DNA from 3 places in the Alteromonas sp. Mac1 genome. Region 2 is predicted to be linked to each of the others. Evidence: predicted binding sites of a transcription regulator. Region 2 holds the regulator's gene; each other region holds the start of a gene.
The links. Region 2 encodes sigma-54, which starts transcription at its own class of promoters, with help from an activator protein. Its sites were predicted from a motif close to GTTGGCACGNNNNTNGNNT; they were not measured.
Positions count from the first base shown of each region.

Region 1: the regulator sigma-54 is predicted to act here: its motif matches at 5,772-5,790, upstream of AV939_RS11600 (DUF1328 domain-containing protein).
Region 3: the regulator sigma-54 is predicted to act here: its motif matches at 5,654-5,672, upstream of AV939_RS10200 (flagellar basal body rod protein FlgF).

Region 1 is NZ_CP013932.1:2,711,206-2,719,548, forward strand. Features, by position in the region: gene AV939_RS11560 (sensor histidine kinase) at 1-265, shown strand, start outside; gene AV939_RS11565 (response regulator) at 255-707, shown strand; gene AV939_RS11570 (response regulator) at 864-2,849, shown strand; gene AV939_RS11575 (hypothetical protein) at 3,105-3,422, shown strand; gene AV939_RS11580 (hypothetical protein) at 3,426-3,938, shown strand; gene AV939_RS11585 (hypothetical protein) at 3,988-4,245, shown strand; gene AV939_RS11590 (CC0125/CC1285 family lipoprotein) at 4,276-4,827, shown strand; gene yfbR (5'-deoxynucleotidase) at 4,922-5,575, opposite strand; gene AV939_RS11600 (DUF1328 domain-containing protein) at 5,832-6,008, shown strand; gene AV939_RS11605 (hypothetical protein) at 6,073-6,267, shown strand; gene AV939_RS11610 (hypothetical protein) at 6,318-6,533, opposite strand; gene AV939_RS11615 (DUF349 domain-containing protein) at 6,535-8,343, opposite strand, start outside.
Region 2 is NZ_CP013932.1:986,604-994,946, forward strand. Features, by position in the region: gene AV939_RS04120 (cache domain-containing protein) at 1-1,466, shown strand, start outside; gene mgtE (magnesium transporter) at 1,504-2,862, opposite strand; gene AV939_RS04130 (HPr family phosphocarrier protein) at 3,021-3,293, opposite strand; gene rapZ (RNase adapter RapZ) at 3,293-4,138, opposite strand; gene ptsN (PTS IIA-like nitrogen regulatory protein PtsN) at 4,173-4,619, opposite strand; gene hpf (ribosome hibernation promoting factor) at 4,628-4,915, opposite strand; gene AV939_RS04150 (RNA polymerase factor sigma-54) at 4,945-6,429, opposite strand; gene lptB (LPS export ABC transporter ATP-binding protein) at 6,505-7,230, opposite strand; gene lptA (lipopolysaccharide transport periplasmic protein LptA) at 7,233-7,784, opposite strand; gene lptC (LPS export ABC transporter periplasmic protein LptC) at 7,753-8,331, opposite strand; gene kdsC (3-deoxy-manno-octulosonate-8-phosphatase KdsC) at 8,328-8,343, opposite strand, start outside.
Region 3 is NZ_CP013932.1:2,384,720-2,393,062, forward strand. Features, by position in the region: gene flgK (flagellar hook-associated protein FlgK) at 1-1,243, opposite strand, end outside; gene flgJ (flagellar assembly peptidoglycan hydrolase FlgJ) at 1,261-2,211, opposite strand; gene AV939_RS10185 (flagellar basal body P-ring protein FlgI) at 2,211-3,323, opposite strand; gene flgH (flagellar basal body L-ring protein FlgH) at 3,344-4,024, opposite strand; gene flgG (flagellar basal-body rod protein FlgG) at 4,036-4,824, opposite strand; gene AV939_RS10200 (flagellar basal body rod protein FlgF) at 4,873-5,616, opposite strand; gene flgE (flagellar hook protein FlgE) at 5,744-7,120, opposite strand; gene flgD (flagellar hook assembly protein FlgD) at 7,135-7,824, opposite strand; gene flgC (flagellar basal body rod protein FlgC) at 7,856-8,278, opposite strand; gene flgB (flagellar basal body rod protein FlgB) at 8,281-8,343, opposite strand, start outside.

The sequences.
Region 1 (8,343 bases), 1.7 Mb from region 2:
CCAAATCTCAGACAACGGTATTGGCTTTGAACAGAGTTTTGCAGAAAAGATTTTTGCCCCGTTCCAACGCTTGCACGGACGAAGCGAATACAAAGGAACAGGGATTGGCCTAGCGGTATGCCGACGCATTGTTGAACGCCACAATGGTCAAATTTCGGCAAAAAGCTCGCCAGGAGAAGGCGCAACCTTTACTATCCTTCTGCCAATAAACAGCGAGCCTTTTGGCTCTCTAAATAATAATGGAGATACCACACATGACGCGTAAACAAACCCAACCTATTAATATCCTTATGGCAGATGACGATGAGGACGATCGTCTATTAACCGTAGACGCACTGAAAGAAAGCCGTGTGTTAAACAACTTATTTTGTGTTGAAGATGGCGTGGAATTACTTGAATTTTTACGTCATGAAGGGAAATACACAGATGCCAGCAAATTTCCACGCCCTAGCTTAATTCTGTTAGACCTTAACATGCCACGTAAAGACGGCAGAGAAGCGCTGCAAGAATTGAAAACCGACCCTAAATTACGTGGGATCCCAGTAGTCATCCTTACTACGTCCAAAGAAGAAGAAGACATGCTTCGAGGATACGATTTAGGCTGTGCTTCCTATATCACCAAACCTGTGAATTTTGAGGGACTTGTCGAGCTTATGCGCGCGCTAGGTCGCTACTGGATTGAGTTTGTAGAATTGCCACACGATTAATTGAATCATATAAATTCGATTTAAGCTGATGTGAGTCACTATTTCGGGCTCAGAAGTTTTTACTCATGCCGTACGGCACTAGCCATTAGTGCCGCTATGTTTTAAAGCGCTGGTTATTTAGCGCTACATTACGACCAATGTTTTATGGAGCGCACAGTGACCGAAGTTATCCGGGTTTTACTGATTGAAGATGACGAAGATGATTATTTTTTAACATCAGATTATTTACTTCAATGTGAAGAACCCCGTTTCCAGCTTACCTGGGTAACCAACAGTGCTGACGCCATAGACGCGTTACAGCGTCGTAATTTCGATTTGTGTCTGCTCGACTATCTACTTGGCGCTGAAAACGCAGTAGATGTATTGGAAGTGCTTAAATCGAATCAGTTCAACCTTCCTGTTGTTATTCTAACTGGTCAGTCAGACTCTCAAGTTGACGAATTAGTAATGCGAGCAGGTGCAGCCGATTACCTGCAAAAAACAGAAATTGAGTCGCCACGTTTCATGCGAACCATCCGCTACGCCATGGTTCGACGAGAGATAGAAAACGAACGATTGGAAAGGCATAAAGTTGAACAACAAAATAAAGCGAAAGATAAGTTTTTGGCTCACTTAGGTCACGAACTTCGTACTCCGCTTACATCAATTTTAGGTTACACAGAGCTGCTATTAGACGACAAAGGTAACGACCCTTTGGCCCAAGAACTTTCTATTATTTATTCTAATGGGAAGCACTTACTTAGCCTGTTAAACGACCTTCTTGATATGTCTCGCATTATGGCGGACAAACTTGAACTTAATATTAAAGAGGTGCATTTAAGCCCTTTCCTTACTGATATCCACTCATTAATGCGATTAGCCGCGAAAGACAAAGATCTTGTTTTCGATGTGATTGCAGAGACCAAGATACCGGAAGTAATTGAAACCGACCCTACCCGTTTGCGTCAGGTATTAATTAACTTAGTCAGTAACGCTGTGAAATTTACCGATACTGGTACCATTACCGTCACCGTTGAAGTTCGTCCACCAGCGCCGGGGAAAACGAACGAAAGGTTACACTTCATTGTTGAAGATACTGGCATTGGCATGCCACCCGATAAGCTAGAAAAAATCTTTCAGCCTTTCGAGCAAATCGAAGATATCATGCGTGCAAATCATGGCGGTGCTGGATTAGGCTTAGCAATTAGCCGTGAACTGGTGGCTAAGCTAGGCGGAAGCATTAGTGTAGATTCCGTTTTTGGAAAAGGTAGTCGCTTTTCGTTTTCCATCGATCCCGGTGATATTAGCGAGCAAAGTCGTGCTCATCTTGCGCTTAAGGCACCTAGCAGGGCTGAGGCCAATAATTTAGATTTACAAGTTACTGGCAAGGTGTTGATTGTTGATGATATCCGCGAGATTCGCCGCTTAACCGGGCATTTAGTTAGTCAATGTCACGCTACTGTAGCTTATGCTGAAAACGGGGTTAAAGCGTTAGAGGCAGTATTACAAGCTGAAGAAGATAACGACCCCTTTCATTTAGTGTTAATGGATATCCATATGCCAGTAATGAATGGGATTGAAGCCCTACATGCAATAAGACGGCACAAAAGCAACGTACCAGTTGTGGCCGTCACAGCCGCTAGCCGTAAAGGATTAAAACAGTCTTTAATGGATGACGGATTTAATAATGTTATTGGCAAACCTATTGAACGAGCAGCGCTCACTGAAGTGCTCGACCAATATTTGGTTCGCTCTCAAGGTCCAGCCGTGTCGAAGATAGAAAGCGTTAAAACAGTGACACAAAGTACTCAACCTCAACCGACGGCTAAAAAAGTGTTAGTGATAGAAGACGACGAGGATGCAGCAGAGTTGTTGCAATTATTCTTGGTTCATCAAGGCCATGATGTCATTACGGCAAACACGGGTGCGGATGCTATAGAGCGTATGAACGAAGTGGTATTTGACCATGTATTGATGGATTTAACCCTTCCCGACTACCATGGATATGACTTAGCTGCCGAGTTGAATCAAATTCAACCCAAGGCGAAGTTGGTTATTGTGAGTGGCAACGAGCCAGATAAAGATACTATGAAGCATTTAGGTGTGAGTCAGTCACTTCTAAAGCCTGTTAGTAAAGAAGATTTAATTAGTGTGGTGTCTTAAAAAAACACATCACATGAATCAGTTAGCTACTACGAGTAGCTAACTTTCCCTCCGCGTTATTTGTTAGATGCTCACCGATTACGAAATTATTACACGGCCTACCTTGCAACTCTTACGTTAAATTAAACTTTAGAATAACCCTTAAAACTCAAAATGAAATAAAATTAACTAAAAACAACAACTTAAATAATCACAAATGTTGGTACAAGCGTTGCATCTCTCTATGTGCAATCTAGCAAACTTAAGGAGAGTACTATGGCGACACAAACTACTACGCCTAAAACAGCGAAAGTGAATAGCGTAACCGAGCCTAGTCACCCAGTCACGGATCAGTTAAAAGAAACACTTCATTCGTCAGTTGATAAACTGGCTGATAGTGCGGCCGTAGCTGAGGACAATATTCGTAACACGGCAAGCCGCTCTGCGGACAACATGTCTGAACGAAAACGTTTAGCTGAGCAAAAATGGCAGGCCTCTGGTGTACGTAAGTACGCTATTGAGAACCCATTAGCAACTGCTGGTATGGCCTTCGCAGCAGGTATGTTAGTTACTTCATTATTTCGCAAGAAATAAAGCATGCAGCCTCTACCAGATTTTCGTAGTGCCACATACACGCTGAGCAGCGAAAATCCGTTTCGCCTGACTTCTCCGAGAAGTCAGGCGACATTTCGCATTCACCAGCAACGCACAAACGGCGCTTCATCCGAGTCGTCTAACGACATTCCCCCAGACATTGCTTTTGAAGAGGCGCTTTCTTCTTTTAAAGCGCTTTTCACGCAAAAGAAATATCAAGGTTTTGCCTTAATCGACTTGGTTAACGCTGAACTTCAACTCATTACCAAATCTATTTTTGTCAGCATATTTGGCGCACTTACCGCATTTGCATTAGGTGGTTTTTGCTGGATTTTGCTCAATTCATGTATTGGGTTAGCGATGCATCATGCTGGTATGCCTGCATTACTTATTATGGTTATATTGTTACTCGTTAATAGTGTATTGAGTGTTATCGCATTTATGCATGCGCAAAGTGCATTCCGTTTTATTAATATAAAGCGGCTTAGCACGTTAATGCAGTCTTTAACTAAATAGCAGCAAACGGAATTGCCGTCCGTGAGTCTAAAACTAAGGAGCACTTATCATGAATATTTTTCTGAAAAAGAACTTGGAGGACATTAGGCAGTGCCAACATAATTACCTAGCTCAAAAACACCACGCTGAAGAATCGTTTGAAGAGGCGAAGCGAGACTGTCGACTGCTAATGGGCAAACCTGAAGTATTATTAGGTATTGTTGCTGCAGGGGCTTACAAGGGCATAAAAACTGACGCCCCCAAGAGCAAAAGAAATCAAGCTATTATGACTTTCGTGCGCACCACCGCACTTTCGTTCCTAAAATAATAGTCACTACAATTAATACTAGGAATTACCATGCGCCTACCAACAAAAATGAAAATAGCGGCTTTAGCATGCAGTTTATTTGTTACCGCTTGCACCACCACCCCTATCGCCTCACCAACACCTTATAAATCAGCGGTCACTAAAGAAGGATACGGGTACTCTAGCGTTCAATTAACCGACAATGAATATCGAGTATTATTTAAAGCCACAGATCGCACACCTGCGGATGTTATTCAGCAATTCGCGTTGCGAAGAGCCGCTGAACTTGCAAAAAAACATAATTATGAATGGTTGGCTATCGTCAAAACTGATGTTGATAAAAAGCCCGTCATGGCCAGAGCAGTAACCCACAATACAGATGAACCCCAACCGTTTGCCACCAATCAGCAATGCACTATGTCAGGATGTACCGAGGTGGCACAGCCCGTGCCAGGTCAGGGGCAAAACACGGTGACGCAGACACAGATTAACGACGTTTACTTTTCTATTCTGGTAAGAATGAGCAATACCCAAGGTAGTTTAGGGAAAAACGTGATGTCTGTTGAAGAAATTCTTGCTAACCAGGCTGATAACGCTAAATAGGCATGGTTCGAACAGAAATACGTAAGTTTTGATAACACGACCGCCAAATGGCGGTCGTTTTGTTTTAAGCCCTCGAAGCTATATATGATTTCGTTTAATTTTGCTCTGAATCTAAATGTAATGTATTGGCTCGTTCTACCCAATCAAGATCTTTAGTTTGTTCGTCCAAGGTACCCTTGGCATCTTCTAAGAATACTTTGCAAAAGTACTCTACTGACTGAAATCTTTCTCGGTACTGCTTCAATTGCACTTCCATTTCGTCCATGGCATTTGAAAACTCTGAATTGGATTTCGACAACTCATAATCACATTTAAGATACGCACATAGCACATCAGCGGCTTTAGCAAGTCGAACGTGAATATCATCTTTATCTTGTTCTATTAAAGGCTGGTAGCGCTTCTGTAGCGGCTCAGGCAAGGTTTGAATCAGCATAGCCTCAAACCTACGCTCTAACTTTTTAATAGCCGCAGTAGTTTCAGGATCGTGGTATTTAACCGGGCTTGGAATATCACTCATACCCGCAATTTCACTACCTTCATGAAATATAGCCATAGCAGCAACTCGGTCAGGGTCAACATCTTCGTTAAACACATCCGCAGCTATTGCGCCTAACATATGCGCTACCATAGAGGCTTCGTAGATATGTGTGGACAACATCTCTTCTTGAAACTGTGCCATCAAGGGCCATCGTTTCACATTTCTTGCCCGTTGCATTAAACCTATAAATGCGGAGTGAGTTTTTGCCATTTCGCGCCCTTTAGAATAACGAGAGTTAAAAAGTGATAGTAGCATCTGCAAATCGTGAATGCTTCTTTGCTTCCTACCTGCCTCGGCCATGTAAAAAGTGCAAATGCTCTGTAAACCTTGTTTACCCTACGAAGAATCCATTAGCCAAAAGTAGCACAAAATAAGATTAAAACCATTTAAATCATAAGCTTACCATTTAGGCACGGAGTTCGCATTAGTATCTATGTCAGTAACGGAGCAAAAAGAGGATTTAGCTATGTTAGGTTGGGCAATTACTTTTTTCATTATCGCCATTATTGCAGCAGTTTTTGGTTTTGGCGGCATCGCAGGTGCAGCAACAGGTATCGCACAATTTTTATTCTTTGTGTTCATCGCCTTACTAGTCATTTCACTAGTCGCGAATGCCTTACGCGGTCGGTCACCACGAGCATAAATTTATTACGCTTTTAGATACTTTCAATATCTTTAAGATACTTTTAGGAAACAGGAGAACGGACATGATCTCACAGAAATCATTATTGAAACTTTTAGCAGCTGGTACATTCGCACTAACACTTGCCGCATGCGGTGACGGTGAAGCAGAAAACGCTGGTGAAGAGCTAGACGAAATTGTAACAGACGCAGGCAACGCAGTAGAAGATGCTTGTGAAGATGTTAAAGAAGGCGCAAACGCCGAAGATAAAGACTGTTAATTCACGCTTTATCACGAGAAAAGCTGATGGACTTTGTCCATCAGCTTTTTTTATACTTCTTCCCCGCCAAGCTCTCGCGCTAAATCGTCTAACTCTGACAACGTTCTATCAAACTCAGCTACCGCATAACGGTAAGATACCAACACGTGACGATCACTGCGTCCAAACTTCACGACAAGTGAATCAACATCCATGTGTTTGACCGTGTTGATAAAACGATATGCCGTCATTTCACTGGCAAAACCAAACTCAACTTGGCTTTTCATTTTAAGCAACCACCTCTGGGTTGTTATCCAATACATTCACTACTCGTTCAAGTAAATGCGTCTCTTGGTCATCGACTTTGCCATGCGCAATCCAATCTTCCAACAACTGCGCAGGAGATAGGCTCTCACCTTTCTCTAGTTTCGCTGTCATCATGGTTAGCTGTACATTGGTTCGCATACTGCTATCGCTTTGGGGGCTTGGTATATCAGTAGCCGCTTCCAAAGCAACGGTTAGCCAATGACGACTTTGTTGAACAGGTGTAGGTTTAGACAACGCAGACTTCCAACGCTTTCCTAGTAGGTCAGCGTCATCATCACTGATGCTAGTAAAATCGCCTGCCCTCAAACTTTCGCTTAACACTGAAATAACCGATTGAGCACGCTGCTGTACTTTACGTACGTGGCGCTGCTGAGCACGTGTTTGCTGTTGCTTTTGAATAACGGTTATTTTCTTATCAAGTTTTGCACGCATTGCACCAGGCAAATCTTTCGCTCGCGTTTCAATATCCTGAATTGAACTAGCAATCGTTGATTCATCAGATTCCGAGTCAATGGCATTTAACTGAGTAAAAAGGGTATTTAAGGTTTCATCAAATGCAGATGACTGTGCCTTACGCTGCTCTTTTAAGCGTCCAAACAATGCATCATTCGCTAGGCGAAACTCACGCCATAATCGGCTTTCATCACGCTTACCGGCATGGCCTATGGATTTCCAATTGTGTTGCAACTGCTGCGCTGTTTCAGTGGCACTAGCAATATCCTCTTGTGCTGACAGCGCTGATGCTTGAGCAACGAGTTCCTGCTTTGCTTTTTTATTCATCCCATGCCACTGGTTCACTTTCGTTTGCAGCGGGCTAATGGTTTTATTCCAACGTTGCTTTAACGACTCGTAATCACGCTTTTCAACTTGCCCACACTCATGCCATTGTTTAACGGTTCTATCGAACACTTTTGCCAGCACAGCTTCGTCTTGTGACAAATCGATGGCGGCAACTTGATCAATCAATGCCTGACGAGCTTTAAGCGCTTTCTCACGCTCTGCATCCAATGCTGCGTAATGTTCGCGACAAGGTTGAAACGCAAGTTCTAATGCAGCGTCGAAAGCACTTTGTTGTGTGTCATCGTCGCTACCAGCGCCTAACGAAAGCCACTGCTGGCGTAAATAACGAATTGCTTCACCGCGCTCTTTAATATCTTCAACAGGGCTAGCCGCTAATGCTTGAGCTTCTTCTACCAGTGCAGGTTTTCTAGGCGCCGCGATATAATCTTGCCAGCCTTCAAGGTGAGCAATATCTTCAGCGGTTTTCTCAAAACGCTTAGCCAATTGTTTTTTCACATTCTCAGGCATAGATTCGAAGCTTGCAGATAGCTTTTCAAACTTGGTAATAGCCGCGCGGTACTTACCTTGGGCAATCAAGTTATCAACCACACTGATTTGTTTTCTGCACTGACGAAGCGCGTGGTCTACTTCTGCTTTTTTAGCTTGTTTTTTCTGACTGAAAACGCGCGAAGCTGCATGCCAGCGCTTATTAAGGGCGCTTGGTACTGAAATGAGTTCATTGCGTAAATTATGATACTTTTCACTTAACGCTTTAAATTCAGCCTCAATCGATTCTGGCGTTTTCTGGCTAACGTTCTTGTCTTCAAAATCTTGATCTTGAATGGCTTTGTTTTGAATAGCTTGGTCTTCAACAGAGGCACTTTCAGTTGCATCAGTGCTTGCAGCTTTTGACACATCAGTAGTTTGTTCTTTTTCACCTTTTTCTTTAGCGTCTTGGGCACTTTTTGCTGGTTCAATAGGCGTACCTGC
Region 2 (8,343 bases):
ATGACTATACAGAAACCTTTCGTTATTCAGATCTTCAACCCCATAAGCGCAATGCATTAATTTATTCATGCGCGATTAGGGAAAGTAACGAGAAGGATGCAAGAACCCTAGGTGTTCTTTGTTTATGCTTTAAATTCGACGATGAAATGCAGTCTATTTTTAAGAACTTGCAATCTGAACGTGCCGCTAGCAGCATTATGATTGTGTCTGAAAACAGAGAAGTCATGGCGACTAGCCATCCACAAAAATTCAAAATTGGTGAAAAAATACCTAAGTGTGGTTCTCCTGACTTAGTCACTATGAAACACAATAGCTTTATATCCACAACGTCGGCAACCAAGGGATACCAGGGTTTTAAAGGCTTATCATGGCAGGGTGTAGCTATGACGCCATTAAATAATGCTTTCAAGCATTCAAATGATACCGTGCAACTTCAAACAGACTCTTGTCAGTTACTTAATTCAAAACTCTTTTCCGATGAATTGAAGCAAATATTCAAAACATCGATGTTAATCAATGACGATCTGAGTTTAGTGGTATTGAATGGTATTATTGCTGCAGCGCGCAACAATGCTGTTGAATTCATGCCGGTACTTTCTGAGATCAAATCGACCGGCGAGAGCATAGCGTTAATTTTTTCTAATTCTATCGATAACCTACAATCTACCGTGATCAGCGCACGTCTTGGTGATGTTAGATTTTGCGCCAGTTTAGCGGTAGATATTATGGATCGAAACCTATACGAGAGAGCGAACGATTGTCGTTGGTGGGCGCTTACCACTGCGTTCCGACAGCATTTGCAACTTCCTACCGTAACGCCTGATGCTCAACAAAAAATTTCAGATATTCTTCGTTACATTAATGACCTCTATACGGTTTACACCAATTTATACGTTTATGATAAAAATGGCATTATTATCGCGGTATCTAACAAAGAACATGCGTCAGTGGTTGGAGACAAAGTTGATCCGCACAGTGGCGCCATAGATGCGTTAAATTGTACGGATTCACAAGAATATTCGGTGTCGAGATTCGTTCCGAGCCCGCAGTACGATAATAAGCACACTTACATCTATAACGCGTCAATTACCAGTCTAAAACAAAATAGTGTTGTGGGCGGGATAGGCATTGTGTTTGACAGCGCTCCACAATTTAGTGAAATGTTAAACGATTCGTTACCAAAAGATGAAAGCGGGCATACTTTGATGGGCTGTTTTGGCATGTTTTGTCAGCGTGACGGCATGATCATTTCTTCTACAGAAGGTTGCCCTCAACACGTTGGGGAGGTTATCGAGATAGAACCATCTCTTTTAGGCTTAGCTAATGGTGAGGAAGACTCTCGAATTATAAATTACCAAGGGAAGAAATACGCAATAGGTGTTGCTGCGTCTAAAGGGTATAGAGAATATAAAACAACCGGTGATTATCGAAATGATGTGGTGGCCTTCATCATGATGCCAAGCTAAATAACCTTAAAGCAACCTGTAAGCGATTGTCGCGGCGTTACATTAAAAACAGGGTCGCAGTACCTAAGAATGCAAATATACCCACTACATCAGTAATGGTAGTGAGTATTACGCTTCCGGCTAGCGCAGGGTCTATTTTCAAACGTTTCATGATGAGTGGCAAGGTAGCGCCTGCCATTGCTGCGGCTATCATATTAACCAACATGGCAAAGGCGATAATGATGCCTAGCATGTAGTCTTGTTTCCAAAGCGCTATTACCGAAGCAATTAAGATTGCCCAAATCGCACCGTTTAAGAAACCAATAGATATCTCTTTGCTGATTAACCAGCGGGAGTTGTTGGCATTAACGTGCCCAAGTGCCATACCACGAATAACGAGGGTAAGTGTTTGGTTACCTGCTACGCCGCCCATACTAGGCACTATGGTATTGAGTATGGCTAGTACAGCTAGTTGGCTTAATGTGGCTTCAAATAAATCACTTACCATGGCTGCCATTAGCGCGGTAACCAGGTTTACAGCCAGCCATACTGAGCGTCGCTTGGTACTTTGAAGTACGGGGGCAAAGGTATCTTCGTCATCGTCTAAACCCGCCATACTCATCATGGAATGCTCAGCGTCTTCACGAATAATATCAACCACGTCATCAATAGTAATTCGGCCGACTAGACGGTGTTTTTCATCAACCACCGGGGCTGATAGCCAATTATAACGTTCGAACAAGCTGGCAACTTCATCATCTGGCATATGAACAGGAATGGCTTCAGACTCTTCATCCATTACATCCGATACCTTGGCTTCGGTTTCTGCGGTAAGTAATCGCGTAACCGGAACGATACCGACTAAATTATCAGTTCGATTCACTACATAAAAGGTATCGGTGTTTTCAGGTAATTCGCCTTTAAGGCGAATATAACGAAGTACAACATCAATGGTCACGTCAGGGCGAAGAGTGATGGTGTCGGTATTCATGATGAACCCAGCAGTCTCTTCACCGTATGACAGCGCTTGTTCAGCTCTGAGTCTGTCTTGTGCATCCATTGAATCAAGAATATCTTGCAGCACTGGTTCTGGAAGGCTGCTAAGGGTAACCGCTAAGTCATCGGTATCCATTTCTTCTAACGCGTCTACTACGTTGGCAGGCAGCATCTTGGTGATGATACCGTTACGTACGTCGTCAGAAAGTTCTTCTAGAATATCACCGTGGAAGTCACCATCAATAAGCTCCCATAGTTCGTCACGGGTGCGGCTTGGGCTAGATTCGAGAATATGTGCAACATCAGAAGGGGGTAATTCCAGCAGAAGCTTACGTACAGAAACAAATTGGCCGTTAATTAACGCGCCATTAAGTGCCCTGAGTTGGCTTTGTACGTATTTTGAGACCAGCGCTTCTGCCACTGCTTTTGCCTAAAAATGGAATTCTTTATAACGATAGGATATCGCACTTGCCATGACGCTGTCATGACAAAAGCGCAGCGGGGACAGACAATTACGGGTTATATGATGAAATTATAAGCGGCTTTATTCAGAAAGTCGTAACACAGGCAAGTGTAGTATTATTCGTCTTCGTTAAAACGGCCTTCAATTAAGGTTTCAATGGCGTTTAGTGCTGCTTCAGCATCATTCCCTTCAACCACTACGTTCACCTGTTCACCTTGGTGGCTTTCTAGCATCATTAAGCCCAACACACTGTTCGCATCGGCTTTCTTATCGCCTTTAACCAGCACGATTTTAGCGTCAAATTGATTGGCTAATTGAACCAACTGGGTGGCGGCGCGGGCATGTAAGCCCAACTTATTGACGATAGTAAGTGTTTTTTCAATAGTCATTACTGGTTTAACTCGCGGTGGCGAATTTGAACATCTGGGTGCATTTCGCCAAAGGTTTTCGCTAACGATTGCGCAATAAATACTGAGCGGTGCTGACCGCCAGTACACCCAATCGCAATGGTGACATAACTACGGTTATTGCGTTCCAAATGTGGCAGCCATGTGGTTATTAAGTTCTGAATTTGCCAAATAAATTTTGTCACAACAGGCTGAGAGCCCAAAAACACTTCTACAGGAGCGTCTAAGCCAGTTAAGTGCTTTAAATCTGGTTCCCAATGGGGGTTGGGTAGAAAGCGGGCGTCAAATACATAGTCGGCATCTTTAGGTATGCCGTGCTTGAAGCCAAACGATTCAAACACCAATACCAAACGAGAGCTTTTCTTACCTAGAATTCGCTCGCGAATAAGTTCTGCGAGTTGATGAATGGTGAGCTTATCTGTATCAATATACAAATCGGCGCGCTCAACAATAGGCGCAAGTAAATCTGATTCGGCTTTTATCGACTCAGATAAGGATTTGTTGAGCTTGGCTAACGGGTGAAGTCGGCGTGTTTCACTGAAACGCTTCACCAGCACATCGTCGCTGGCGTCGATATACACAATGGTCATAGACCAAGACGAGGGTAGGTAATCTAAAATCTCTACCAAGTCGGCTGGATTTTTTGGCAGGTTTCTTACATCAATACTTACCGCGACTTGGTCATATTCATCAACCACAGTATGGGTAAGGGTAGGGAGAAGGTTAACCGGAATATTATCTACGCAATAGTAGCCTAAGTCTTCAAGGGCACGTAGCGCAACTGATTTTCCTGAACCGGATCGACCACTGATAATAATCAGTTTCACCTGCATTTCTCCCTTTAAAATATGGTGCTGTGCTTTATTGGCTTAAAGCCGTAATAATGTCGTCACTGGTGGAGGCCCGCCTAATGGCTTTCACCGTTTCTTTATCACTTAGTTTACCGGCAACGGTAGCAAGTGTTTGTAAGTGACCTTCTGTTTTCTCTTCAGGCACTAACAAGGCAAAGAATATATCTACGGGTTGATCGTCAAGCGCATCAAAATCGATGGCAGGGTTACTGGTTACAATAATGGCGATAACGTGTTCTAAACCCGGTAATCGACCGTGAGGCAATGCAATGCCATTGCCAATACCCGTACTTCCCATTCGTTCACGGGCAAGTAGGCTAGCTAACACTGTGGCCTGATCGATGTCGGGATTATTTTTAGCGGCAATGTCGCTAATAATCTCTAAAATACGTTTTTTACTATTACATTGAACCGCACACTCGGTGCGGTCCAAACTTACTATGGCTTGAATTTCCATACTAATATTTAGTGCTTTTTCAGCTTTTCCTTATGCTTGATAACTTGCCTGTCGAGCTTGTCGATCATGCTATCTATCGCCGCATACATGTCTGTATTATGAGATGAAGCAAACACTTCTGCGCCGCTAAGGTGCATGGTGGCTTCGGCTTTTTGATTGAGTTTTTCGACGTTCAGGATGACATGCACATTAGATATGTGGTCAAAGTGACGCTCTAGTTTGCTGAACTTAGTATCGACATAGCTACGCAAAGAGTCAGTAATTTCGACATGATGACCGGTAAGGTTGATTTGCATATTTCGTCTTCCTTAAATTATCAAGGCCTTTAGATAAGGCTTTTGCGTTGGTTTGACGGCGGAATCGATAATGATTCCCGGTATTTTGCTATTGTTCGCCGGGCAACTTTAATGCCTTGTTCGGCCAACAATTGAGCAATCTTGCTATCGCTTAATGGCTTGCTGGGCGTTTCCGCTGCCACAAGCTTTTTAATTAACGCGCGAATAGCGGTAGATGAACACTCACCACCAGATTCCGTTGCCACGTGACTAGAGAAGAAATACTTCAATTCGAAAATGCCACGTGGGGTATGCATATACTTTTGCGTGGTGACACGTGAAATGGTGGATTCATGCATATCTACCATTTCTGCGACATCATTTAGCACCATTGGTTTCATCATTTCTGGGCCGTGCTCGAAAAAGCCCATTTGTTGCTGCACAATACAGTTCGCTACTTTCATCAAGGTGTCATTTCTTGACTCAAGGCTTTTTATAAACCATTTGGCTTCTTGCATGTGTGAGCGAATAAATTGCGAATCGCTGCTGTTTTTAGAGCGTCTGCTCATGGCAGCATATTGCTGATTTACGCTTAATTTAGGCAGGCTATCGGGGTTAAGTTCCACCACCCAACGGCCATTCTTTTTGTTTACCGAAACATCAGGAATAACGTATTCCGGCTCTTTGGTAATTAATGCACTACCTGGACGAGGATTCAACGTTTGCAATAAGCGCATGGCTTCGCGAAGTTGATCTTCTTTCAAACGGCTCTTGCGCATTAACGTACGGTAGTCTTTGCTGCTAAGTAGGTCTGAATACTCGTTGATAAGCTGTCTTGCTTCAGTAAGCCATGGCGTGTCGTCTGAGAACTGGCGAAGCTGCACAAGCAAACACTCTTGCGGAGTACGTGAACCTGAACCGATAGGGTCGAACATTTGAATACGTTTTAGTACGCATTCAACTTCGTCCATTTCAACCAATTCTTCAACATCGTCGGAATTCACTGACTCTAAAATCTGTTCAATGGGTACGTTGAGGTAACCAGATTCATCAATTGAGTCGATAATGGCGGTAGCAATTGCGCGGTCGGTATCTGAAAACGGGGTTAAACGCATCTGCCAAAGCAAATGGTCTTGAATATTGTCGGTAGTTTCACCCTGAAACAGTTGGTCGTCATCATTATTAGAGGGACCTGGAGCGGGTGCAGATGAGGCCGAGTAATACTCGTCCCATGTGCTATCAATTGGCAATTCGTCGGGAAGGTCGTTCTTTTCAAGCGCGTCTCCTGCTTCTAAAGAATCGCTAGATGCAGTAGGAGCTGCTTCTACAGAAGGGTCATCTCCATCCATGTTGTTTTTCTCAACAGGGTGGTCATCGCCGCCTTCTTCAACTTCTAAAAGTGGGTTTGAGTCTAGTGCTTCCTGAATCTCTTGCTGCAGGTCGAGCGTAGACAACTGCAGCAGCTTGATTGCCTGCTGCAACTGCGGTGTCATGGTAAGTTGTTGACTGAACTTTAGCTGTAAAGATGGTTTCATCTACGTCTTATTTTTAAACTCTTGTTGTGAATATACCCGTACTTAAAACTGAAAATGACAATTCGGTTACAGTAACTATAGCCTGAATTGTTCTCCTAGGTATACATCCCTTACTTTCTGATTACTTAAAACTTGTTCTGCCGTCCCTTGCGCGATGAGTTCGCCTTGGCTCACAATATACGCTTTCTCACACACATCCAGTGTTTCTCTTACGTTGTGATCGGTGATTAGGATTCCAATTCCTCTGTCACGAAGATGTTGGATAATCTTCTTTATATCATTAACCGATATAGGATCAACACCAGCAAATGGCTCATCAAGCAAAATAAATTGCGGATCAGCGGCTAAAGCTCGCGCGATTTCTACTCGGCGACGTTCACCACCGGATAAACTCATACCCGTACTATTACGTATATGGTTGATATTAAATTCATCAAGTAGCGCATCGGCTTCTTGTTCTTGCTCTGCTGAACTTAACCCTTTACGGGTTTGTAAGATAGCCATGATGTTCTCAAACACCGTCAATTTTCTAAAAATCGAGGCTTCTTGCGGCAAATATCCAATTCCGCGGCGTGCACGTTCATGCATGGGCTCGTGGGTTAATTCGCTGTCATCAATGCTGATTTTGCCCTTATCAAGGGGCACTAAGCCAACAATCATGTAGAAGGTAGTGGTTTTACCGGCACCATTTGGGCCGAGTAATCCAACGATTTGCCCAGTCGATACTGATAAGCTTACATCGCGAACCACCTGACGTGCTTTATACGCCTTTGCAAGGCTCTGTGCGCTCAACGTTGCCATTATTAGTTATCGCCTTCGTTATTCGATGACGCTTTACGTATTGCCTCAGGCGTAAATACGGTAGTTACTCTGCCACCTTCACCGTCTTTGCCGCCTGTTGCAAGCAATTGTTCTGTAACCATGTCAAAGGTAATCTTGTCGCCTTGTACTTTACTGGTGTCTTGCTGTAATTCAGCACTACCTTGTAAAGAAATAGTTCGGTTTACCACTTCATAGCGAATTTCATTGGCCTTCGCTGTGACGGTGGCACCGTCTTCAAGTTCTTGCGAGTAGCTGGCTGGTTTGCCGCGAGCAACGAATATCTCTCGTCCATCACCTTCGCTGGCAATAACTTCAACTTCATCGGCATTTATTACCAAAGAACCTTGGGTAATTCGTACATCATCTTTAAACAATGAGGTTTTATTTTTGCCGTCAACAAATTGCGATTTCGAGTCGACTTTAATGGGTTTGTTAAAGTCGCTTTCAGCCGCTATAGCCACAGTAGCGAATAGGCTAACAGCTAGGCTGGTCGCTAATGCTTTAGTGGCTAGGCGAATAAATGGTTTGTACATGGTCTATTAACTCGTATTCCTGGGTACGCAAATTGGCGTTAAACCCATTGCTGTTAATCACATATTGTAAGCCACGTATTTCCACGGGCTGATCAGATGTCATTTGCTTAGTGTACAGGTTTATCTCTATAAACGCTGTGCGTATTGTTCTTACAAAGTCATCGACACTTTGGTTTTCAATAACGACATTATTTTCTAGCTGTATCAATTCGTTATTATACAAAGTACCTTCTGTCGCGGTCACTTCCCACGGAGACTGTGCATCGTCGGTATACAATGTATATCTGGGCTTTTGGAATAAAACAAAGCCCAATTGGTCGTAATGTTCCATCGACGCCGCAAATACTTTGTGATTTAGCTGGCCTTCTTGATTATACAAGGTGGTCGTTAAGTTTTTGGCTTTGTACGCGGGCTTTAATGCATCTAACCCCTGATTAGTCTGCTGGGTAGGATCTTCTTCCATCCAAATCGGAATATACATGGCGGATGCCAATATAAATAACACCGAAATACTCAAGCCTAATCGGTCAAACCCTAATACCTTCATACGCTAGCACCT
Region 3 (8,343 bases), 1.4 Mb from region 2:
CAGGTAATTCGTTAAAGCCACTAGTAACAGTGTAGTTTGAATAGATAATATCATTCCCAGAACCGTCTTTTTGAGGTGTTCCGTCAGGATTTAAAAAAGTAATTTCTATTTCGCTAGGAACCCCTCCCGCTACAGCGGTTACCTCAATTTGATAATCCGCATCAGTGAGTTCAGCGCCTTTTCCCGCAATAAGCTGCCCGACAACCTGATAGTCTCCGCTGGTATCTTGAGTTTCTAATCCCCTAAACGTAGGAATGTCGAAAATATTGCTACCCAGCTGACCGTCTAAATCCATCCCGAGCTTGTTTTGGGTATTAACAGCATCGGCAAAAGTAACGGCAAGCTGGCCCACATCGCGCATAGCAGTGCCAAGCACTTCATTTCTGTAACGAAATAATCCGCCTAGGCTGCCACCTAAGTCACTTTCGACAACACGAACCGTAGTATCGTTTTTCGTTTGAGAACCAAAATCAGTTTCTAACTTTAATTCTTTGCTGGTTGAATCCGCACTGGTACTTATTTCAAATAAATTAAACGCGCCATTATCTAGTATGAGTGATTCGCCAGTGGTCAAATTTACGGTAATCGCTCCGTTTTGACTCTGACTCTCTTTCACATTGATAGCCATAATAGAGGCGAGTTCTTCAACAGCGGCATCTCGTTTATTCATTAATGCGCTGGGTTCGTCGCTGGTGTTATTCCCTTTGGCAATGACAATATTTTTGTTTAGTTCGCCAATAGAGCTAATCAAGCTATTGGTTCTGTTAACCAACGACGTGACTTCAAGATTAAACTCTTCTTCCTTCTCAACCATGTAATCTGACAGGGTTTTCATACGCTGATATAGCGATTCTGACTTCCCTAATACCTGTTCACGAGAGGCCAAATTTGTAGGGTCGTCGGAGGCAGTTTGGACTGCTGCAAAATAATCACTAATGCCTTTAGAAAGGGAGTTCGCTTCACTGGCCAGAAGGTTATCAATTGCTGACGTTTTTGAAGAAAAAGCCTCTAGTTCGCCCACCGAAGTTATATCGCGGCGAAGCTGGTTTTGCGCAAATACGTTAATAATTCGCTCTGTATTACCGATTTCAACACCGAATACATCACTGTTAACAAGCTCGGTTCGTTCGCGTACGTACCCTGGCGTATTTACATTGGCAATATTATTACTGGTCGTTTGTAAAAGCTTACTACTGGCGTTTACACCACTGGTGGCTAGGGAAAATAAATCAACTGCGCTCATATATTAAACCCCTCTTCTTACGGCATTAAGCCGTTAAGCCTATCACTGTTGTAAACGGCCATGATTTTACTGGCGTAATTAGGATCCGTAGCATATCCAGCGCTTTGTAGCTCACGGGTATAGCTGTGTGCATCTGAGGCTTGTTCTACAGCTTGCTGATAACGAGGCTGAGTGACGATAAAGCGCCCATAGTCATCAACGGCTTCTTCTAATGAAGCATAAGAACGAAATGCTGCTTTTTGCTTTTGTGGAATGCCGCTATTGAATTCAAGTGTATCGACAACCGCTTGGTCGCCTTCCCACTGCGCATTCGCTTTAATCCCAAAAAGATTATGCGAACTTTCACCATCGGCGTTGTGAATAACAAACTTACCCCAGCCCGTTTCAACCGCAGCCTGTGCAATAATGGCTTTAGCATCCATACCGTACTTTTCAGCCACTTGCTCAGCATAGGGGCGTATAGTTTCAACAAAGTCTTCAGGGCTATCAAACATGCTGTCTTTGGTGGCCGATTGCACACCTTTAGATTCAGAAGCCAGCACAGTTTCCTGGGCTTGCTCTGTGGCAATAACACGGTCACGGTTCAGCGAGCTCAAATTACCATCACTGCGAATTACGCTGGCAGGTAAATAACTGTCTTCAGATTGCCCCATTTGTTTCACGATAATATCAGCTAACCCCAAACCGCCGCCTGACGTTAAATCAGTTGCAAGTTGTTGGTCGTGCATATCGCGATAGAACTTAACTTGTTGAGAATTAAATGGGCTATTTTCATCGGCAAGCGCGTCTTGCGCTTTACGCATTGACTTCAGCATCATTTGCACAAATATGGCTTCAAATTGCTCTGCCGCTTCTTGCAATACACTTTCATCACCCGAAGCAATGGCCTCGCGCATTTTATTGATACTGCCAAGATCGTGAACATTGCGTGCCATATCGAGCTGATTTTTTGAGCTGAATGCTTCCATTAGATGATCACCAATTCACCGTGTAGTGCACCGGCTTGTCTTAATGCCTCTAAGATAGCCATTAAGTCGCCTGGTGCTGCACCGACTTCGTTGACAGCTCGCACTAGCTGATCGAGAGTCACCCCAGGTTCAAAAGAAAACATGCGACTATCTGATAAATCCACATCTACAATCGACTGTGTCGTTACCACCGTTTCACCATCTGCAAACGCATTAGGTTGGGTAACTTGTTGGTTTTCTGAAATTGTCACCGTTAATCCACCATGGGTAATAGCGGCTGGCAGTAAACGCACGTCTCGACCAATCACAATCGTACCGGTACGACTATTGATGACAACCCGCGCAGGCGCATCAGCCGGCGTGAATTCAAAATTTTCTAGTGTGGCCAAAAAGCCCACTCGCTGACCAACATCTCGTGGCGCTGATACACGTACTGACGCGGCATCAATGGGCGTTGCTATGGAATACCCTTTTTCTGGCTGTGCGCCTAATCGCTCATTAATCACATCAGCTAATGCCTTTGCTGTTGAAAAATCAGGGTAATGCAAGTTCAGTGTTAGTGAATCGCCATTGGCAAAACCGCTTGGTACGGTTTGCTCAACCATGGCACCATTTGGAATACGACCAACAGTAGGCGTATTCACCACAATTCGCGAACCATCGCCACCTTGAGCACCAAAGCCACTCACTACCAAGCTACCTTGCGCTACTGCATACACTTTGCCATCTACCCCGCGAAGAAACGTTTGTAGAAGCGTGCCGCCTTGCAAACTACTCGCTTCACCTACTGACGACACGGTAATATCAATGGTTTGCCCTGGCTTAGTAAAAGCCGGCAATTCTGCGTGAACAGCCACGGCTGCCACGTTCTTAATTTTCGGTTTGGTGTTGGAGTCTAAGCTAATACCGAAGTTACTTAACATGGTACGGAAGCTTTGCTCGGTGAAAGGACTTTGCTCGCCGGTGCCAGGTAAACCTACCACTAGACCATAACCTACTAATTGGTTACTTCTCACCCCTTGGATACTTGCCAAGTCTTTGATGCGTTGTGCATTAGCATTGTTAGACAACACCAATGTTAATGCGATAAGTACCACTGAAAACAAACGCATAATGATTCTCCTAGCCCCGCTTAAAGCGGCCACCATGATGATGTGAAAAACTTCGTTAGCCAGCCTTTCTCTTGCGCACTGGCAAATGAGCCCGTTCCGCTGTATTGAATTCTGGCGTTGGCGATTTTGGTCGATAGCACTTCATTTTCGGGGCTAATGTCAGATAAGCGAATAATGCCCGTTAAACGAATATATTCGTCGCCATGATTTAAGGTAAGCCACTTTTCGCCGCGAATAACCAAATTGTCATTGGGCAGCACTTCCACTACGGTGACCGAGATATTTCCCGATAAACTATTACTTTGATTTGTTGCGGCATCACCTGCGAAGTCGTTTGAAGAACTAACGCCAAGCTGAACAGATTGGCCGCCAATATTTAACGCTTGCCCGCCTAATCCAGTGATTGTATCTAAATCAACCGTGGTGTCTTTTGATGTAGATGTACCCGCTGATTTACTCGCGTTGGTATTTTCACTTAACGTTATGGTAATAATGTCGCCAACCCGTCTAGCCGTCATATCTGAATATAAGCTATTAGCCATATAAGAGCGGAACAGCGAACCATCTTCTACAATCTTCTCGCGAGGATAATCAGGAACCACTGGAGCAAACGACGGGTCGTTTGCTTGAACCGGTGGCTGGTTAGTGCTTGCACAACCTGCCAAAATTGCCACTGAAAGAAAGAGTCCGATAATTCGCATAACATTACTCACTAAAGTTGCTGAATGACTTGTCCAAGCATCTGATCCACCGATGAAATCACTTTCGAGTTCATCTCGTACAAACGTTGACTTTCAATCAAATTAACCAGCTCTTCGGTCACATTCACGTTAGAGGTTTCCAACGTACCCTGTGCAATAGTGCCTATACCTTGAAGGCCTGGTACACCCTGAATAGGCGCCCCGCTTGATGCGGTTTCAACGTAAAGGTTCTGCCCAATAGGCTGGAGGCCAGTTGGGTTAATAAAGTCTGAAAGGTTCATTTGCCCAAGCACTTGCGGCTCTGCTTGACCACGAATCGACACGCTAATTTCACCGTCTTGTGAAATGGTAATTTGCTGCGCATCCTCTGGAATAGCCACTTCAGGTTGTAATAAAAAGCCAGCGCCAGAAGTCACTATTTGACCTTGGTCGTTCATTGAAAACTGACCATTTCTTGAATAGGCAATGGTGCCGTCAGGCTGTAATATTTCAAAGTAACCGCGCCCTTGAATAGACATATCCAATGCGTTATCTGTGGTTAATAAGTTACCTTGGGTATGCGCTTTTTGTGTTGATACCACCTTTGAACCAGAACCTAACATAAGGCCAGACGGTAATTCGGTATCAGCTGATGAACGGCCACCAGGTTGGTTTATATTTTGATAAAGCAAGTCTTCAAAAATTGCTCTGTCTTTTTTAAAGCCTACCGTTGATGCGTTAGCCAGGTTGTTCGATACCACGGCGACATCTGTTTGTGCGGCATCAAGACCTGTTTTACTTATCCACAATGCTGGGTGCATGGCGACCTCCTAACCTTTTAAGTTCGTATAACGAAATTGTTAACTAATCTATAGAATACGTAGTAACTGGTTGCCGCGAGAATCTAGCTCGTCAGCTTGCTTCATCATCTTCACTTGAAGCTCATAGTGGCGCTGCAGGCTTATCATGTTGACCATTTCATCAACGGCATTCACGTTCGAGCCTTCCAACATGCCAGACATCACTTTTACACCAGCGCTTGCTGGAGCTACCGTGCCGTCTTCCATTCGAAATAAACCATCAGTGCCTCGTTCCATATCAGCATAGTTCGGCTTAACCAATTTCAGCCTGCCAACATCTTCAATGACATTTTCGGGCGCACCTAGCTGTCTCATTGACAAGGTGCCGTCCATACCGATATCTAGATTATCCAGTGGTACAGGAAGGAAAATTGGACCGTTATCACCTAAAACTGGGCGATTGTGCACATCTGTCAAAATACCGTCGTCACCTAACTTGAAGTTACCGTCACGAGAATAGGCTTCTTGGCCATTGTCATCCTGAACGGCAAACCAACCATCGCCTTGTATAGCAACATCTAAATCACGACCTGTTTGAATCATGGGGCCCGATTCATAGTTGTTTGACGGACTTTCGGTCATTGAAAAAACGCGAGACGGCAAACCTTCGCCGTAGGCAGGCATTGACCTTGCCTGTTCTAACTGAGCTCTAAACCCAGTTGTTTGCGCGTTAGCCAAGTTATTGGCACGAAGCCCAGTACCTAGAAGGTCTTGAGATGCACCACTGGCAGCAATGTAGAGAAGTTTGTCCATGACTGACTTTTGACTCTGGTTAAACCATATACAGGTTTTGCAATCCCAGTGCCAACATGCACAAATAAGAAGTGGATACAAAAAAACCGCAACAAAGTTGCGGCTTTTTTTAGTTAAACATCACTGTTTATCGGATGTTCAGGATAGTCTGGTTAAGTGAATTATTCACTTCAAGTGCTCGAGAGTTAGCCTGGAAGTTCCGCTGTGCAATAATCATATCGATAAGCTCAGTGGTTAGGTTTACGTTAGCTTGCTCTAGCGCTGATGAGTTAATTTCACCAAATGTACCGGTAGTTGCTTCACCCGCTAATGCTTCACCAGAGAGAATACTTTCTTTCCACTCAGTGCTGCTTTGCTGGGTTAAGCCCTGCTCATTGGCAAATCTCACTAGGGCCACACGCACGATGGGCTCTGACGTACCGTTTGAGAACGTCGCTCGAACCAAACCATCTGGACCGATATCAATACCTGTTAATCGACCAACTGGCAAACCATCTTGCTCTAATGACGTAACTTCGAATGCTGATGCGTATTGCGTAGGCTCAACAGTAGTCGCATTTGAAGGGTCTAAGTTGAAATCGATACCAATTTGCTGTGTCGCATCCGCGCCGTTTGATAAAGCAGAACCAAGCGCTTCAGTCGTTAATTTATAGTCGGTAGTTTGAATGCCATCTGGTGATTCAATACCAATAAAGTCACCACCTTGAGAAAACACAAGTTTAGCTGCTGTAACACCGTTACCTGTGTTAGTACCCAACGAGTTTACCGCTGTAGTAGGGTCGGAATCAGTACCGGTAGAATTCACTAAATCAGTAAGTTGATCGTCTACCGCTGTCGCCACATACCATTCATTGTCTGCCGCCACATCTTTAACGAAGTAATACGTCATCACGTGGCTGTCGCCTAGTGAATCATAAACCGTTACCGAGGTTGCCGCGTTGTAGGTAAGTGGATCTTGTGGGTCAAATGCAGCTGGATCTAACCCTTGATCACCTGCAGGTAAGTTCATACGAATATCAACTTCTGAGGTTTGCGCTGGAGAACCTGATGAATCTGGGATTTGAACTGGCTCTGTAGTACTTAATGCAACCGATGAACTGGTAGAGTCTGAGTTAACGGGGAAACCTAAAAGTAAGTCGCCGTTACTGTTAACCACATAGTTGTCATCATCTAACTTGAATTGACCGGCACGAGTAAACGAGAAGTCTCGTGAGGTTTCATCAGGAACAGTAGCAAAGAAACCATTACCAGTAATCGCTAAATCAAGTGCAGTATTGGTAAACTGTAAGCTACCTTGTGAAAACTGCTGGGCTACGTCTTGTGTCAAAACACCGTCGCCCACCTTGGTTTTACTTCCAGCCAATAATGATGTGGCGTACACGTCGCCGAATTCAGCTCGAGACTCTTTAAAGCCAACAGTATTCACGTTTGCGATGTTATTCGCGGTTACATCTAAATCTTTTTGTGCGGCAGCTACGCCACTTAGTGCAATATTAAAAGACATGCTTCTTTCTCCTGCTAACTGCCGATTTGAATAACGTCGTCAAGACTAATGCTGACTTCGCCATCTAAATTTAAAATTACGCCCTGACCGCTGCCGGCCAAGCTAACACTTCCTACATGACGATTAATGGCAGTATTCAATTGAACGCCTTCACCGTTTAATTCGCCTGTAGCACTAATTACGTAGTCGCCCGCTGGCATATCGTTGCCTTGGGTATCCTTGCCATCCCATTCAAATTGAATGTTGCCAGCGGCTTGTGTGCCAGCATCAATGGTCTTAATCACTTCACCGTATTGATTTTCAACGGTGATCGTCATGTTTTGTACACTCTGCTCATTAACCACAACACCCGAGACCCCAGCAGCGTCGCTAGACATGTGCCCTACGTTGCCCTGCACTAACACGTTCTGGCCTATTAAGCTGGATGCTTGCAATGCCTGATTAGATGTCATCGAGGCGGCGAATGACTCGAACTTATCATTCAACTGAGAAATACCGTCAGCCATAGTGAATGATGTCATTTGCGCTACCATCTGATCATTATCTACAGGTTTAGTAGGATCCTGATTCGCTAATTGCTCAGTTAACATGGCAAAAAAGTCTTCTTGCGAAAGCTGTTGCTCTGTTCCATCGACAACCGGAACCGTCTCTTCTTGCCAGTAGAGTTCGTTGTTCAGGCCAGTAGTGTTGTTAATTGTGGTCACAGTATTTTCCTCACATTACCTATGCGGCAACTTATTGCCCTTGTCCTAGCTGCAGTACCCGACGGAATATCCGTTTGGTGGTATCAGCAACCTGAACGTTGGTTTCATAGGCTTTTGACGCCGACATCATATTTGCCATTTCTTCAACGATGTTTACGTTCGGCTTATAGATATAACCCTCTTCGTCAGCCATTGGGTTATGCGGGGCATACTCAACTTGCAATGGCGCATCGCTTTCTACAATTCCCTTAACTTCAACACCCACACCCTTACTTTGATCGCCCATGGCTCGCTGTAACTCAGCGGCAAACACAGGGTGTCTTGCACGATACGTTTCGTTATAACTACTGCTTACCGAGTTCGCGTTAGCAATGTTACTAGCAGTGGTGTTTAAACGAACATTTTCAGCTTCCATACCGGTACTGGAAATTGACATCACATTAAATAAGCTCATGATTACTGGCCTCCAGAACTAAGGGCTTTTTTCATACCTTTGACTTTACCGTTAATAAACTCAAG